2 regions of the Streptomyces sp. NPDC002467 genome follow, and region 1 is predicted to be linked to the other one. Evidence: riboswitches for the same ligand, from Rfam matches in the RefSeq annotation. Region 1 holds a riboswitch; the other holds the start of a gene.
The links. A riboswitch is a leader RNA that binds a small molecule or an ion and turns the genes downstream of it on or off. The one in region 1 is predicted to bind thiamine pyrophosphate.
Positions count from the first base shown of each region.

Region 1 (4,544 bases):
ATGCGCGAGTCGGTACAGGCAGAGGTCATGATGAGCTTCCTCGTTTCCGAGGAGCTCTCGTTCCGGATCCCGGTGGAACTCCGGTACGACGCTCGTGACCCCTACGCAGTCCGCCTGACCTTCCACCTTCCCGGAGACGCGCCCGTGACCTGGGCGTTCGGCCGGGAGCTCCTCCTCGACGGCATCAACAAGCCGTGCGGTGACGGTGATGTGCACATCGCCCCCACCGATCCCGAGGAACTGTCCGATGTCCACATCCGGCTCCAGGTGGGCGGCGACCGGGCGCTCTTCCGCGCCGGCGCGGCTCCGCTCGTCGCGTTCCTCGACCGGACCGACCGGCTCGTTCCGCTCGGGCAGGAGCGGAACCTGGGTGATTTCGAGGAGAACCTCGACGAGGCGCTCGGCAAGATCCTCGCCGAGGCGCAGCAGAACGAGCAGAACGCGGGCTGACGCCTCTCGCGTGGCCGTGCGGGCAAAGGCGCCACGGGCAAAGGCGCCACAGGTAAAGGCACCAAAAGCAATACGGGCCACACCTGCACCATGTGAAACACCGGCCACAGCTGAAACGCAGCGGAATGCCGGCGTCCGCCGACGCCCCTTTCCCGTTCCTCGGGAACCGCCGTTCAGCGCTTGCGCCGCCGGCCCCGGCCGCCGCGGACCGGTCCCGAGGCCGGCGAGGCGGCCGGGGATCCCGGTCGGTCGGCCGATACGACCAGCGCGGCCAGTGCCGTGGTCACCGGGACCGAGGCCACGAGCCCGATCGAACCCACGAGGGTCCGTACGATCTCTTCCGCGACCAGCTCGCTGTTGGCCACGGAACCCATGCTGCTGTTCGCGATCGAGAACAGCAGCAGCAGCGGCAGGGCGGCGCCCGCGTAGGCCAGTACGAGCGTGTTGACCACCGACGCGATGTGGTCGCGGCCGATCCGGATCGCCGCCCGGTAGAGCCCGCGCGGGCCCATCGACGGGTCGGCTTGGTGGAGTTCCCAGACGGCCGAGGTCTGGGTGACCGTCACGTCGTCGAGCACGCCCAGGGATCCGATGATCACACCTGCGAGCAGCAGGCCGCTCATGTCGATGTGCGGGTAGAGCCCGTGGATCAGACCGGTGTTGTCATCGGTGTTGCCGCTGAGGAAGGCCCAGTCGATGAACACCGAGCCCAGCAGCCCGATCAGCAGCAGCGAGACCAGCGTGCCGAGGACGGCGACGGAGGTGCGGGCCGTCAGTCCGTGGCACATGTACAGGGCGATCAGCATGATGGCGCTCGCCCCGATGACGGCTACGAGCAGCGGGTTCGAACCCTGGAGGATGGCCGGGAGGATGAAGAGGGTCAGCACGCCGAAGCTGACGACCAGCGCGATCAGGGCGAACACCCCGCGCATCCGCCCGACGACCACCACCGCGAGGGCGAAGATGCCCGCCAGCAGCGCCAGCGGGAGCTTGCGGTTCACGTCGATCACCGAGTACTGGAGGTCGTGCGGGGCGTCCGGCGCGTAGGCCACGACCACCTCCTGGCCCTTCTCCAACTGCCGGGGCGCACCCGGCTGGACGACCTCGACGAAGGTCCGCCCCTTCTCCGGGCCCGTACCGACCTCGACGGTGGCCTTCTTGCACTCCCCCGTCTGCGCGGCCTGCGCCTCGCGCCCCTCCGGGGTGGACGTGTCGCCCGTCGGAGGCACCTGCGAGGCGTTCACGGATTTGCAGTCGACACGCTCCAGCGAGACGACCGTGGCCTGCTGGGTCTGACGGTCGAAACCGACGCCCGTGCGCTCGTGGGCGGGCGCTCCGCCCGGCCAGAGCACCGCCATGCCGACGAACACGGCGGCGGTGAAGGGGATCAGTACGGCCGCGATGACCTTGCGCAGGTGCTTCGAGCCGGGCGCCGCCGGACCGTGGCCGTGCCCGTGTCCGTGGCCGCCGTGTCCGTGACCTCCGTGGTCGTGGCCGGGACCGTGACCCTGGCCGGGCGCATGACCGGAGTCGTGCCCTGGACCTGAGTGCTCGTGGCCGGTGTGGTCATGGGGCTCGGTGGGCTTCGTGGGGGGGTGCAGCGAAGACGTCACCGGCAGATCATCGCAAGAGATGAGGGGGCCCACTGTTCAGCACGCCATTGATGACGCTAGCGTGGGGGCTACTTTGCACAACGCGGGAGCTCGGAGCACCGGGCTGAGAGGGCGCTGATCACCGTACGCACATCACGGATGCGTACGGGAAGAGGCTGCGTCGACCGCCGAACCTGTTACCGGGTAATGCCGGCGTAGGGAGATCAGGTCTCATGACCATTCAGGACGACGCACGCACGCCTGCCGTCAGCCAGGGCGACGACGGCCAGACCGAGCGCCAGCCGGGCTGGCACAAGGGATACCTGGCGGGCTCCCGCCCGGACATCCGGGTGCCGGTCCGCCAGGTCCACCTCACCAACGGCAAGGACGTGACGCTCTACGACACGTCCGGTCCGTACACCGACCCCCAGATCGAGACCGACGTCCGCAGGGGCCTGCCCCCGCTGCGCGAGAACTGGATCATCGGCCGCGGCGACACCGAGGAGTACGCGGGCCGTCCCGTGCGCCCCGAGGACGACGGCATCAAGCACACCTCGCCGCGCGGCGGGCTCAAGAACCTCGACGCGGTCTTCCCGGGCCGCCCCCGCCAGCCCCGTCGGGGTCGCGGCGGCGCCGCCGTCACGCAGCTCGCGTACGCCCGCCGGGGCGAGATCACCCCGGAGATGGAGTACGTCGCGATCCGCGAGAACGTCTCCCCCGAGGTCGTGCGCGAGGAGATCGCCGCAGGTCGCGCGGTGCTTCCGGCCAACGTGAACCACCCGGAGATCGAGCCGATGATCATCGGTAAGCGGTTCCTGGTGAAGGTCAACGCCAACATCGGCAACTCCGCCGTCACCTCCTCCATCGAGGAGGAGGTGGAGAAGATGACCTGGGCGACCCGCTGGGGCGCGGACACGGTCATGGACCTCTCCACGGGCCGCAACATCCACACCACCCGCGAGTGGGTCCTGCGCAACTCCCCCGTGCCGATCGGCACCGTGCCGCTCTACCAGGCGCTCGAGAAGGTCGACGGCCGTGCCGAAGACCTGACCTGGGAGATCTACAAGGACACGGTCATCGAGCAGGCCGAGCAGGGCGTCGACTACATGACGGTCCACGCCGGCGTGCTGCTCCCGTACGTCCCGCTGACCGCCCGCCGCAAGACCGGCATCGTCTCCCGGGGTGGCTCGATCATGGCGGCCTGGTGCCTGGCGCACCACAAGGAGAACTTCCTCTACACGAACTTCGAGGAGCTCTGCGAGATCCTCGCGACGTACGACGTCACCTACTCGCTCGGTGACGGTCTGCGCCCCGGTTCGATCGCGGACGCCAACGACGCGGCGCAGTTCGCGGAGCTGAAGACGCTCGGCGAGCTGAACACGATCGCCAAGCGGCACAACGTCCAGACCATGATCGAGGGCCCCGGGCACGTCCCGATGCACAAGATCAAGGAGAACATCGACCTCCAGCAGGAGATCTGCGAGGAGGCGCCGTTCTACACGCTCGGCCCGCTGACCACGGACGTCGCGCCCGCGTACGACCACATCACCTCGGGCATCGGCGCCGCGATGATCGCCTGGTGGGGCACCGCGATGCTCTGCTACGTGACGCCCAAGGAGCACCTGGGTCTGCCCAACCGCGACGACGTGAAGACCGGTGTCATCACGTACAAGATCGCGGCCCACGCCGCCGACCTGGCCAAGGGTCACCCGGGCGCCCAGGACTGGGACGACGCCCTGTCGGACGCGCGGTTCGAGTTCCGCTGGGAGGACCAGTTCAACCTGGCCCTCGACCCGGACACGGCCCGCGAGTTCCACGACGAGACCCTTCCCGCCGAGCCGGCCAAGACCGCGCACTTCTGCTCGATGTGCGGTCCGAAGTTCTGCTCGATGAAGATCTCGCAGGACATCCGCCGTGAGCACGGCGGTGACCTGAAGGCGGACGAGATCGAGGCGGGCATGGCGGAGAAGTCCGCCGAGTTCGCGGCCTCGGGCAACCGCGTGTACCTGCCGCTGGCGGACTGACCTCCGCTGCGGCGACACGGAACGGCCCGCGACACCGAGGGGGGAGTCGCGGGCCTTTTCCGCTTTCGGGAGGGGGTGGCCGTCAGGCGGGGACCTGGGCGGCCAGGCCGAGCTTGCGCCGGGCGAATTCGAGGTTCGCGAGGATCCGGTCGTGCTCCTCCAGGGGGAGTTTGCCCTCCTCCAGGAGGCGTTGGCAGCACTCCAGCGATTCCTGGTACTCGCCCACCCAGTAGGAGGCCACCGCGAGTTCGTCGAGCGCGCGCCATTCGTGCCAGGCGAACTCGACGAACAGGATGTCGTCCGGGGCCGGGATCCGCACCGCCTGCCGGGCGAAGGTGTAGGCGAGGGGCCAGCGGCTTTCGAGGCGGCAGAGGCGGGCGAGCTCGCCGAGGGCCTCGGCGCGGTTGGGGCGGCTCTCGTACGCGCGCAGGAACCGGTCGACCACCTCGGCCGCCGGCCGCTTGAGGCCGGCCGCGAG
Region 1 is NZ_JBIARJ010000001.1:500,873-505,416, forward strand. Features, by position in the region: gene ACFYYJ_RS02375 (SsgA family sporulation/cell division regulator) at 1-450, shown strand; gene ACFYYJ_RS02380 (YibE/F family protein) at 624-2,096, opposite strand; TPP riboswitch at 2,136-2,281, shown strand; gene thiC (phosphomethylpyrimidine synthase ThiC) at 2,276-4,066, shown strand; gene ACFYYJ_RS02390 (glycosyltransferase) at 4,149-4,544, opposite strand, start outside.

Region 2 (4,544 bases), on a different contig from region 1:
GTGGACAGGTCCAGGAGCTGCGCGGTCTGCCGGTAGACCTCCACTTCCAGCGTGGAGTACGAGGGGCCGCCGAGGATCAGCACGACGCCGAAGGAGCTGAAGGTGAACAGGAACACCATCAGCGCGGCGGCGGCCACCGCGGGGGCCAGGGCGGGCAGCGTCACCCGCCGCCAGGCGGCGAAGCGCCCGGCGCCGAGCACCCTGGCGGCTTCCTCCTGCCTCGGGTCCAGCTGGGCCCAGAGCCCGCCGACGGTGCGTACGACGACGGCGTAGTTGAAGAAGACGTGCGCGAGGAGGATGGCCCAGACGGTGGTGTCGAGCCGGACCCCCACCAATTCGTCCAGCAGCCCGCCCCGGCCGACCAGTGCGAGGAAGGCGGTGCCGACGACCACGGTGGGCAGCACGAAGGGGATGGTCACCAGGGCCCGCAGCAGCTGCTTGCCGGGGAACTCGAAGCGCGCGAAGACGTAGGCCGCCGGGAGCGCGATCACCAGGGTGAGCGCGGTGGAGGCGAGGGCCTGCCACGTGGTGAACCAGAGCACGCCGGCGATGTCGGGCCGGGTGATCACCTCGGTGATCCGGCCGAACTGCCAGCCGGTGTCGGTCTTCAGGCCGCGCCCGAGGATCGCGGCGACGGGGTAGGCGAAGAACAGCCCGAAGAAGGCCAGGGGCACGATCATCAGCGCGAGCCGCACGGCCGTGGCCCGCCCGGACTCGCGCACGGGATGGCGTACGCCCCCCGCCGGGACCGGCGCGGCGCCCCCCGCCGCCGCGACCGCTCCCTCGGTACCGCTTACTTCACGACGAGCGCGGTCCATGCCGAGACCCACTGCTCACGGTTCTTGGCGATGGTCTCCGGGGCCACGTTCTCGGGCTTCTCGACCACCACGCCGTGCTTGGTGAACAGCTCCGGCAGGGAAGCGTCCTTCGTCACGGGGTTCACGAACATCTGGAGCGGCATGTCCTCCTGGAACTTCTTGCCGATCAGGAAGTCCACGAGCGCCTTGCCGCCCTCGGTGTTCTTCGCGCCCTTGAGCAGGCCCGCGAACTCGACCTGGCGGAAGCAGGTGCCGGTGGCGACGCCCGTCGGGGCCTCGGCCGGCTGCGGCTCCCCGTACAGCACCTCGACCGGCGGGCTGGAGGCGTAGGAGACGACCAGCGGGCGGTCGCCCTTGGCCTTCTTGCCGCCCGCGGAGCCGGAGAAGCGCTCGTTGTAGGCCTGCTCCCAGCCGTCGACGACCTCGACGCCGTTGGCCTTCAGCTTGCTCCAGTAGTCCTTCCAGCCGTCCTCGCCGTACTTGCCGACGGAGGCGAGCAGGAAGCCGAGGCCGGGCGACGAGGTCGCGGCGTTCTCGGTGACCAGCAGGTTCTTGTACTCCGGCTTGACCAGGTCGTCCAGGGTCTGCGGCGGGGCGATCTTCTTGTCGGCGAAGTAGGCCTTGTCGTAGTTGACGCAGATGTCGCCGGTGTCGATCGGGGTGACCCGGTGCTGCTTGTCGAGCACGTACTCGGGCTTCACGCCGGCCAGGCCCTTGGCCTCGTACGGGGTGAAGATGCCGTTGTCGAGGGCGCGCGAGAGCAGGGTGTTGTCCACGCCGAAGAAGACGTCGCCGCGCGGGGAGCCCTTGGTGAGGATCTCCTGGTTCAGCGCGGCGCCCGCGTCCCCGGACTTCAGCACCTTGACCGTGTAGCCGCTCTGCTGCTCGAACTCCTTGAGGACCGCCTCGGTCACGTTGAAGGAGTCGTGCGTGACGAGCGTGACGGTCTTGGACTTGGGGCTCTCGGTCCCGCCCGCGCTCTTGTCCTTGGCGTCGCCGCCGCCGCAGGCACTGAGCGTGGTGACGCCCAGCGCGGCCGCGAGCGCGACGCCCGCGATCTTCTTGGTGGTGCTCACTGGTGATTCCTCCTGGGATGTCCAGGAGAAGACGCGGCCCTGCCCGGCGCTCTGTGGGAGCGGACGCCGGGCAGGGCGCAACAGCTTGAGTGGTGACCGAACTTCCTACCCCGAATGACCGGGGCGAGGTTCAGAGGGTCTGCGGATGACGGATACCGCACTCTCAGCGCTGTGGCGCTCCCCTGTCGGAATATGAAATTGGTTCGGCCACAGGGTACCCCGTGGCCGAACATGATCGATCAGGACCGGAATCTAGCGCTCCGAGGCGGCGAGCTGCCCACACGCGCCGTCGATCTCCTGGCCGCGGGTGTCCCGTACGGTCACCGGCACGCCGTGGCGGGCGATCGCGTCGACGAAGGCCCTCTCGTCCTCGGGCCGCGAGGCGGTCCACTTGGAGCCGGGCGTCGGGTTCAGCGGGATCAGGTTGACGTGGACGCGCTTGCCCTTGAGCAGCCGGCCCAGGAGGTCACCGCGCCAGGCCTGGTCGTTGATGTCGCGGATCAGCGCGTACTCGATCGAGATGCGACGGCCGGACTTCTCGGCGTACTCCCAGGCGGCGTCGAGGACCTCGCGGACCTTCCAGCGGGTGTTCACCGGGACCAGCGTGTCGCGCAGCTCGTCGTCGGGCGCGTGCAGCGAGACGGCGAGGCGGCACTTGAAGCCCTCGTCGGCGAAGCGCAGCATGGCCGGGACCAGGCCGACGGTGGAGACGGTGATCCCGCGCTGGGACAGGCCCAGGCCGTCGGGCTCGGGGTCGGTGAGCCGGCGGATGGCACCGACGACGCGCTTGTAGTTCGCGAGGGGCTCGCCCATGCCCATGAAGACGATGTTGGACAGTCGGGCGGGGCCGCCCGGGACCTCGCCGTCGCGCAGGGCGCGCATGCCGTCGACGATCTGGTGCACGATCTCGGCGGTGGACAGGTTGCGGTCCAGACCGGCCTGGCCGGTGGCGCAGAACGGGCAGTTCATGCCGCAGCCGGCCTGCGACGAGATGCACATGGTGACCCGGTCGGGGTAGCGCATCAGCACGGACTCGACGAGCGTGCCGTCGTGCAGCTTCCACAGGGTCTTGCGGGTGGTGTCGTCGTCGCAGGAGATGTGGCGGACGACGTTCATCAGCTCGGGCAGCAGCTCCTGCTGGAGCTTCTCGCGCGACGCGGCCGGGATGTCGGTCCACTCGGCCGGGTCGTGCGCGTACCGGGCGAAGTAGTGCTGGGAGAGCTGCTTGGCCCGGAAGGGCTTCTCGCCGATCGCGGCGACCGCCTCGCGGCGCTCCTCCGGCGTGAGGTCGGCGAGGTGCCGGGGAGGCTTCTTCGCTCCGCGCGGTGCGACGAAGGTGAGCTCTCCCGGAACAGGGCGGGCCATGGCAGGTACTCCTTGTAAGACGAAAGGCGCGCCGCAGAAGCAGCGCGCCTTTCTAGAGTAACCGCCCGGCGTCCTACGACGCCTTTTCCCAGGTCAGCCCGTACCCACGAAGGCCGCCAGCAGCAGCCACACCACCGGGGCGGTGGGCAGCAGCGAGTCGAGGCGGTCCATGATCCCGCCGTGCCCCGGGAGCAGGGTGCCCATGTCCTTGATGCCGAGGTCCCGCTTGATCATCGACTCGCCGAGGTCGCCCAGCGTGGCGCTGACCGCGACCGCGAGCCCCAGCAGCAGGCCCTGCCACCAGGCACCGCCGTCGATCAGGAACTCCATGCACAGGGCGCCCGCCGCCATGGCGAAGGCCACGGCTCCGAAGAGCCCCTCGCGGGTCTTGCCGGGGCTGATGCGCGGCGCGAGCTTCGTCTTGCCGAAGCGCCAGCCCACCGCGTAGGCCCCGGTGTCGCTGACCACGGTCAGCACGAGGAAGGTCACCACGCGCTGCGGACCGTCGTCGGCGGTGAGCAGCATCGTGACGAAGGTGGCGAGGAACGGTACGTAGAACGCCGCGAAGACTCCCGCGGTGACGTCCTTGAGGTAGTCCTCGGGCGGCTCGGTCATCCGCCACACCAGCACCGCGAGGGCGGTCAGGGCCATCGCGACCCAGGCTCCCTCGGCGCCGCGGACGTACCCGGCGATGACCATGGCCGCGCCGCCCACCGCGAGCGGGACGAGAGGGGCCTTGATGCCCTTCTTCTCCTGCAGCCGGGAGGTGAGCTCCCACAGACCCACGACGACCGCGACGACGACGACGCCGACGAAGACCGCCTTGACGATGAAGAGCGAAGCGAAGATCACCGCGCCGAGGCCGACGCCGACCCCTATGGCGGCGCGCAGGTCCCGCCCCGCACGCTTCTTCTGCGGCGGGGGCGGGGGGTCCTGCGGTGCCTGCGAAGGCGGGGGCGGGGGGCTGGGCATGGGCTCCTGCGGCGGCGTCTCGTCGCGGAAGAGGGGGCCGCCGTCCGGGGCGGCCCCCCGATCGCGTGCTTCCCGGTCGTCGAAGTCACGGCCGGCGGCATCGGGCACGATGGGCATGGGCCGAGTGTGCGGGCCCACCAGCGCATCGTATGCGGGACCCGCCGGAACCGGCTCCGGCTGCCAGGAAGAGTCGTTCATCAGACTTCGAGCAGCTCGGATTCCTTGTGCTTCAGGAGCTCGTCCACCTGCGCGACGTACTTCGCGGTGGTGTCGTCGAGCTCCTTCTCCGCGCGGCGCACCTCGTCCTCGCCGG
Region 2 is NZ_JBIARJ010000012.1:155,326-159,869, reverse strand. Features, by position in the region: gene ACFYYJ_RS24800 (ABC transporter permease) at 1-680, opposite strand, end outside; gene ACFYYJ_RS24795 (thiamine ABC transporter substrate binding subunit) at 794-1,894, opposite strand; TPP riboswitch at 1,979-2,088, opposite strand; gene rlmN (23S rRNA (adenine(2503)-C(2))-methyltransferase RlmN) at 2,147-3,259, opposite strand; gene ACFYYJ_RS24785 (phosphatidate cytidylyltransferase) at 3,353-4,429, opposite strand; gene frr (ribosome recycling factor) at 4,429-4,544, opposite strand, start outside.
Region 2: it holds a riboswitch for thiamine pyrophosphate, as region 1 does, so the genes downstream of both, ACFYYJ_RS24795 (thiamine ABC transporter substrate binding subunit) here and thiC (phosphomethylpyrimidine synthase ThiC) in region 1, are expected to answer to the same signal.